DNA from 2 places in the Aedoeadaptatus ivorii genome. Region 1 is predicted to be linked to the other one. Evidence: a T-box and tRNA genes for the amino acid it is inferred to sense, from the RefSeq annotation. Region 1 holds a T-box; the other holds one or more tRNA genes.
What was found. The T-box of region 1 lies ahead of serS (serine--tRNA ligase). A T-box ahead of a tRNA ligase gene usually reads a tRNA of that ligase, here a tRNA-Ser.
Positions count from the first base shown of each region.

Region 2: it encodes a tRNA-Ser, which carries the amino acid that the T-box ahead of serS (serine--tRNA ligase) is inferred to sense. The anticodon was not compared.

Region 1 covers NZ_JAUSWF010000008.1:85,829-89,768, reverse strand. The annotation lists gene QO008_RS06640 (calcium-translocating P-type ATPase, SERCA-type) at 1-887, opposite strand, end outside; gene serS (serine--tRNA ligase) at 1,050-2,336, opposite strand; T-box leader at 2,373-2,538, opposite strand; gene QO008_RS06630 (DUF362 domain-containing protein) at 2,651-2,818, opposite strand; gene QO008_RS06625 (FeoB-associated Cys-rich membrane protein) at 3,031-3,156, opposite strand; gene feoB (ferrous iron transport protein B) at 3,167-3,940, opposite strand, start outside.
Region 2 covers NZ_JAUSWF010000005.1:58,005-61,944, forward strand. The annotation lists gene QO008_RS04560 (adenosylcobalamin-dependent ribonucleoside-diphosphate reductase) at 1-804, shown strand, start outside; gene QO008_RS04565 (peptidoglycan DD-metalloendopeptidase family protein) at 1,145-2,287, shown strand; tRNA gene QO008_RS04570 (tRNA-Ser) at 2,369-2,457, shown strand; gene QO008_RS04575 (carboxylate--amine ligase) at 3,032-3,940, opposite strand, start outside.

The DNA of each region.
Region 1 (3,940 bases):
ATGGAAAGGACGATGGTGACGATGGCGGGCAGGCCTTCGGGAATCGCCGCCACGGCGAGGGATACCGAAGTCAAAAACATTTGCAGGGTTTCCCGCCCGTAGATCTTTCCGACTACAAATACCACGGCGCAGACCGCGAGGACCAGAATCCCCAACGTCTTGGAAAGGCCCGCCAGTTTCCTTTGCAGCGGCGTTTCTTCCTCTTCCATGGTGGAGAGTGTGGTCGCGATCTTTCCGATCTCGGTATTTAGGCCCGTCTCGGTGACGACGCCCTTGCCGCGGCCGTAGTTTACGATCGAAGCGGAGTAGGCGTAGTTCACGCGGTCGCCGATCCCCACTTCTTCATCCATGGTGACGGCGGCGTCCTTTTCCACCGCGACGGATTCCCCGGTCAGGGAGGATTCATCGATCTTTAAGTTGCTGCTTTCGATCAGGCGCATATCCGCCGGCACGATGTCGCCGGTCTCGAGGATGACGAGATCGCCCGGCACCAGTTCGGTGGACTGGATTTCCGATATTCTGCCGTCGCGCACCACTTTCACCGTAGGCGAACTCATCTTCTTTAAGGCGGCGATGGCCTCCTCCGCCTTCCCTTCCTGAAAAATGCTCAACAGGGCATTGACGATGACGATGGCGAGGATAATCACCGAGTCTACGGCTTCTCCCACCACGCCCGAGATGATTGCGGCGAGGAGCAAAATAATAATCATGGGGTCGAGGAATTGTTCCGCCAGCTTTTTGATAAAGGGCTTCTTTTTTTCCTCTTTCAATTCATTGCGGCCGTATTCCGAAAGCCGGGTCTCCACCGCCGATGCGCTGAGCCCCGCCTCGGGATCGGCGGATAATTCTTTGAGTACGTCCCGGGTACTCGTCCTATACCATTCCAAAGGTGCCTCCTTTTCGATAAAAAAGAGACTTTTGCCCATAGGACAAAAGTCTCACAACCGCAGATGCGGTACTTAGCCGGGCATAACCGAATTGACGACTAAGTGTTGCTGTTACTCCCTCTTGTGGGGATAGTATATCAAAGGCTTTTGGGGATCGTCAATTTATTTCTTTTCGATCCGTTCCTTAAAGCCCATATAGGGACGCAGGGGTTCGGGAATAAAGACCGTGCCGTCTTCCTGCAGGTGGTTTTCCAGATAGGCGATCAGCATTCTGGGCGGGGCGACGACGGTGTTGTTCAGGGTATGCGCCAAATACAATTTTCCATCTTCGCCGCGGACGCGGATATTTAAGCGGCGCGCCTGGGCATCGCCCAAGTTGGAGCAGCTGCCGACTTCGAAGTATTTTTTCTGCCGCGGGGACCATGCTTCCACATCGACGCTCTTGACCTTCAGATCCGCCAAGTCGCCGGAGCAGCATTCCAGGGTGCGCACGGGGATCTCGAGGCTGCGGAAAAATTCCACGGTGTTGTTCCACAGTTCGTCATAGAATGCCATGCTCTCTTCGGGCTTACAGATAATGACCATTTCTTGCTTTTCGAATTGGTGAATTCGGTATACCCCTCTCTCCTCGATGCCGTGGGCGCCAACTTCCTTGCGGAAGCAGGGGGAATAGCTCGTCAAGCGGTGCGGAAGGGTGTGCTCTTCGGTGATGGTGTTGATGTATTTTCCGATCATGGAGTGTTCGCTGGTGCCGATCAGATACAGATCTTCGCCTTCGATTTTATACATCATGTTTTCCATTTCCGCAAAGCTCATAACGCCGCTGACCACATTGCCGCGGATCATATAGGGCGGAATATGGTACTCATAGCCCTTGTCGATCATAAAATCGCGGGCATAGGAGAGGATCGCCGAGTGCAAGCGCGCCACATCGCCCTTCAGATAGTAAAAGCCGCTGCCGGAGGTATTGCGGGCGCTGTCGAGATCGACGCCGTTTAGGCTCTCCATAATGTCGATATGGTAGGGCACTTCGTAATCGGGCACCACCGGTTCGCCGAATCGATCCACTTCTACGTTTTCCGTGTCGTCTTTGCCGATGGGCACGGAATCGTCGATAATTTGGGGAATCGCCATTTGAATCTCGCGAATTCGTTCGGATTTTTCCCCTTCTTCTTTTTCCAACGCTTCGATGCGATCGTTGATCGCCTTTACCTTGGCCTTGGTTTCTTCGGCTTCGTCTTTTTTGCCCTGCCCCATCAGCGCGCCGATGGATTTGGACAGCTTATTTCTGTCGGAGCGCAGTTGGTCTCCTTCGGTCTTGGCCGAACGGTTTTCCACATCCAAGCGGATGAGCTCGTCGACCAAGGGAAGTTTGTCGTGTTGAAACTTCTTCTCCATATTTTTTTTGACCACGTCGGGATTTTCCCGAATAAAGCGAATGTCTAACATATTTCCTCCTCCAATAAAAAAAAGGCCGCCTGTCCCTAATGGGACGAGACGGACCCGCGTTGCCACCCAAATTAATCGCCGAGGCGATTCGCTTCCTTGCACAGACTCCGAGGTGGATTCACAAATGCCGCGTATCTGCTCACAGCTACCGCAGACTCTCTGGCACGCTTTCTTTGCTACTGCTCCTCATCTTCGTCGATATTCACTTGATACAAAATAAGTATACCACAGATCAATTTTCTTGCAAAGTTCTGCGTCGATCTTTGAAAACAGCACATAAAAAAAGACGCGTATCGCGCCTTTTTTTGTAATATTTATTCGGGTTGTGCAGCGCCGGTGGGGCAAACAGCTGCGCAGGAACCGCAGTCGATGCAAGCATTTTCATCGATGGAGTAGATGTCGCCTTCGCTGATGCAGTCTACGGGACATTCGGGTTTGCAAGCGCCGCAAGCGATGCATTCGCTGGTAATTTTATGTGCCATAATCAAATACCTCCAAAAAACTCAGTTATGTAATCGAAAAGTCGATCACATGATTCACTTCCTGATTTCATTATAGCATCCGCTATGAGAAATTCAAGACGAAAACGTAAATAATTTCGTTTTATAGGAATATTTTTTGCAAATCATAGTGTTTTACTTTGAATTTTGCAGCGCCTTTTCCCAAAAAAAGGAGCGGCAAAACCGCTCCGTTCTCAGCCTTTATGGCATTGTCCACTGCAACCTGCACAGCTGTCGCAACCGCCGCCGCTCTTTTTGACAGAGCGCACGGCCCATGCGATGGCCGCGATCAGCAATCCGCCTACCAGTATATTTCCCATCCTATCCTCCTTATGACAGCGCCCGGTCCACAGAAGGGCGCGCCGCCGGTTTCGCGGGTTTTCGAAAGATCGCCCACACTATGCCCGCGATCAAGACGAAGGCGATCGCCGTAAAGATGCCGAAGCCGCCGCCGGTAAAGAATACGCCCAGTTGATAAACGATCAGGGCGATTACATAGGCAAACAGCGTTTGGTACACGAGGGCAAAAGTCGTCCACTTTCTCGAGCGCATCTCCCCTTTGATGGCGCCGATGGCGGCAAAACAGGGGATATTCAGTTGGTTAAACAACATAAAGCTGATGGCACTCCACAGGGTAAACTGTCCGCCGATAAAGGCGAGAAGGCCCGCCCCGGCGGCCTCTTCTCCCAAGCCGCTGATCACGCCGTAGGTAGAGACCACCGCTTCTTTGGCGACCAGGCCCATGACGCTTGCGACGGTGGCCATCCAGTTGCCGAAGCCCAGGGGCGCAAAGATCGGCGCAAAGACCTGTCCCAAGGCGGCGAGAATGCTGTCGCTCGAATCGGCAAATTCGACGAATTCGCCGTGAATGGAGATATTTTGCAAAAGCCAAATGGCGACGCTCGCCAAGAGGATAATCGTACCCGCCTTTTTGACGAATGCCTTACAGCGACTCCAGACGCTCTTGAACACATTTTCTGCCGAGGGGATGTGGTACTCCGGCAGCTCCATAACAAAGGGCGCCGGCTCGCCTTGAAAGAGCGATGTCTTTTTGAGAATCAGCCCCGACAGAATGACCGCGAGGATTCCGCTGAAATAGGCGAT
Region 2 (3,940 bases), on a different contig from region 1:
TACGGCTCGCCGGAATCGTTAAGCCTGATCAACCAAATCGGTCGGGTATTGGTCAACGAGGCGCTGCGGCAGTCCGCCCTTTTGGCCAAAGAGGACGGCCCCTTCCCCCGCTACCGGGGCGAAAAGGTGCTGCAGGCGGAATTTATCCGCGCCAATGCCGACGACGACGTACTGGCGCTGATCGAAGAGTACGGGCTCAGAAATTCGCAGCTCTTGACCATCGCGCCCACCGGCTCCATCTCGACTTTGATCGGGTGCAGCAACGGCGTCGAGCCCATCTTCCAAATCTCGTATGTGCGAAAATCCGAATCCCTCCACGCAGAGGACACCTTCTATACGGTCTATACCGAAATCGTGCGCGATCTGATGGAAGCCAAGGGCCTCTCTCAGGAGGACGAGCTGCCGGATTACGTCATTACCACGTCCAATCTGAACTACAAAGACCGGATCAATGTGCAGTCCACCTGGCAACAATTTATCGACGCGTCCATCTCCTCTACCGTCAACGTGCCCAAGGAATTTACCGTCGAAGAGGTAGAAGACCTCTACGTCTACGCCTGGGAAATGGGCCTTAAGGGCGTTACCATCTATCGGGACGGCTGTGCCCGCAGCGGCATTCTGATCACCGAGGAAAAGAAAGACGGCAAAGACCGCATACAAGAGCTGCAGGACGAGCTCAATCGGGAAGTCGCCAAACAGATGAGCGAAAACCCCGACGTCTGCCCCATGTGCGGCGGCAGCATGCACCACAGCGGCGGCTGCGCGGAGTGCGCCGACTGCGGTTACAGTCCCTGCGCCATTTAACGCGCGCCATACACTCCATTCGCAGAAAAAAGAAGGCTTCGGCCTTCTTTTTTTTTGTGCGCAAATATATCTACCACACGAAACGCGATCCTCTCGTTTTTTTGTATATGTAAAGAGAAGATAAAGAGGACGGGCGGAACTTTACGAACATTTTGCATACGTATGTCATTCAACTGTAATCATTCTGACCCGATTTCGCCATAGACAGCGGCGAAATCTCTGTTATAATAGATCTCGCGCGTCGAAAGAGTTACAAAAAAGTAACGAAGCGCATTTTATTTTTTCAGGAATTAATTTTTACAGAATGATATTAGAAAGTTGGATGAAGATGAGATACGAAATGAAACGAGCATATGTCACGGCGGGATTGGCCGTAGCCCTGGCATTCGGCGGGTTACATAGCACCGCCCTCGCCGCATCGGCACAGGATATCGCCGCACGTCCCGCGACGGAAAACGCGACCGAAGCAAAAAAGGCATCGGAAGTCACCGTATACGTCGGCGACAATCCGACCTTCCGCATGCAGAGTCAAAAAGATTACGAAGCCTTAATTCAAAAATTACAAAAGAGCTTCCAAACCGAAGGATCCGAGATCGTAAACTTCCGACTGGAACCTGCCCTCTCGGTCAAAGATAGCGGCGCCGAAGAAGGCGATGTAAAGACCGTCGACGAAGCCTTTGTGCTTCTGACCCAAGGCGGCCGCGAAGAGGCATTGTATGTCGCCGAAGAGACCGAATCCTTGGAATCCATCGCAAAGCGCTTTAAAATGACCCTAGACGAGATCAAGGCCTTGAACGAAAACTGGGAAGACCCCGTTACCAAGGGCACCAAACTCGTCGTCCTGCAACCGGCGCCCATGATCAAGGCGGAAATCGAAGAGATCGCCACCACCGTGACCGACATTCCCTTCGCCACCGTGACCAAGGAAGACCCGGAACGCTTTGAAAACCAAAAAACCGTCGAACAGGCCGGCGTAAATGGCAAAATGGAAAGCCGCGTGCTGACCACCAAAGTCGACGGCCGCATCGTCTCTTCCGTCACCGAAGGCAGCCGCATGAGCGCCGAACCCGTTGCGGAAGTCGTCCTCGTGGGCACCAAAAAGGGCGCACAGACCAACAGCTTTATTCACCCCGCCGTGGGTCGCCTCACCTCTCCTTACGGACCGCGTTGGGGACGCTTCCACTACGGCATCGATGTCGCCAACTGCGTCGGGACCGACATCATCGCCTCCGACGGCGGCGTCATTACCCGCGCCGGACGTGCCGGTACCTATGGCAACCTCGTCGAAATCGACCACCAAAACGGATACAAGACCCGCTACGCGCACTTGAGCCGCGTCGACGTCAAGGTGGGCGATATGGTAGGACAGGGACAATCCGTCGGAAAGATGGGTAGCACCGGACGCTCTACCGGACCCCACCTGCACTTTGAAATCATCGAAAACGGCAAAAATATCAACCCGGCTATCCACGTTCAATACTAAAAATACGGGCGCATTGTAAATCGCACTTTAAAAACAAGTGATTTTCTTGTATAATAGAAGTGTTCCGGCTTTGCGCCATACGGAGCGGTATCGAAGTGGTCATAACGGGGCTGACTCGAAATCAGTTTGCCTTCACGGGCACGTGGGTTCGAATCCCACCCGCTCCGCCAAAGTAAAACCGGCTTCATTGCGACAGTATTGCAATGGAGCCGGTTTTTTCATGCTCATAGTTTTATGTTTTTGCTATATGGAGTGAAATCTCGCTTGAAATCCTGCTTAGATCCGTGGTTATTGTCTTTGTTTTCCGTACAATATCTTTAAGGTATTATTGTGCAGCGATACTGTCAATCTTCATGGAGTATCCGAGGACCTCTCCGACATCCGTAACTTCGCCCTTAACAACAACGGTTTGACCTTTCTCTATTTCAGCCACGACATCTCGTTGTTCATCTTTAACAATATAATACGGTAAGCAAGACTTAAATTAAAGAGAAATTGATATAATTTATAGAATAATTGAGAATAATTCACGGGAAAATAATATATTCATAAATCTATAGGAAAAAGTTGATCCACTGTCTATACCGTGCTTGTTTTCAAGTTGCGGATAGCTTGCTTTTCCGCTTAAATATTCATACACAATTTTACGCTTCAATTCATAACTGTATTTTGCTATAAAAAGACCCCAAAAGTTGGTTTTCTAGGTCCAACTTTTGGAGGTCAGTGCACGTGCATCGTTTTTTCTTATTTTTTTCGAGCGAGTCGCGCCGGAATTTTTTTCAGCGCCTTTCCCACCAGGTGGCCGAAGTAGTGAAAACCCGGTCCCATATCGTCCCACGCCCAGGTGGAGTTGACTTTGCGGAATCGGTAATCGGAGATGATTTTTGCGGGGCTCATTTGGCCGCTCTTCAAGTACCCGCGTACGGCAGAGATGTCCTCGTGTTTGTATTTCCAATGGCAGTTGGTGTCGTGGCGGATAAATTTTTTAGGAATTTCGCCGCCGGTCACGTCCATATAGTGCATATAGGGGGTCTCGAATCCGAGGTGGCAGAGCATTTCGGTAAAGTTAATAAAGCGCACATTGATTTCGATCAGATAGACTTTTTGGCTGAATTCGTCGCGCTTGAGCTCCACTTCGGCAAACCCGCGAAAGTCGACGCCCTGAAAGAGGGGATCGACGAGGGGGATCAGTTCGGGGATCCACTTTTGCTTGGCGTAGGTACTGGCCCCGAAGTTGTTGGGCCATTGGCGAATTTTTTCGGTGGTGAGATAGCCCATCAATTCGGTGTTGGGGCCGTAATAGACGTCGGCGCTGTAACAATTGCTCTCCGGGCCCGGGATGATGCGCTGTATAAAGCAGGAAGAGAGGTCGTCGATGCGGCCGATCTTGTCTTTGAGCATGGCCTCGTCTTCGAGGAAGAACGCCTTTTCCCGAAACATCCGTACGAATTCGGCGGAGTTTTTGGGCTTTAAGATACAGGGGTAGCCGATCTCTTTTGCCACCCGTTCTACGAGATTGTCTTCGTTACAGAGTATTTTTTCCGGAGTGGGGATGCCGTAGCGATCGGTGTATTCGACGAGGATATCTTTGTCCATCAGGCGGGAGAGGAGCCCCGCTTCTTCGGTGGCGAAGAGATAATGTTTTTTTAAGAC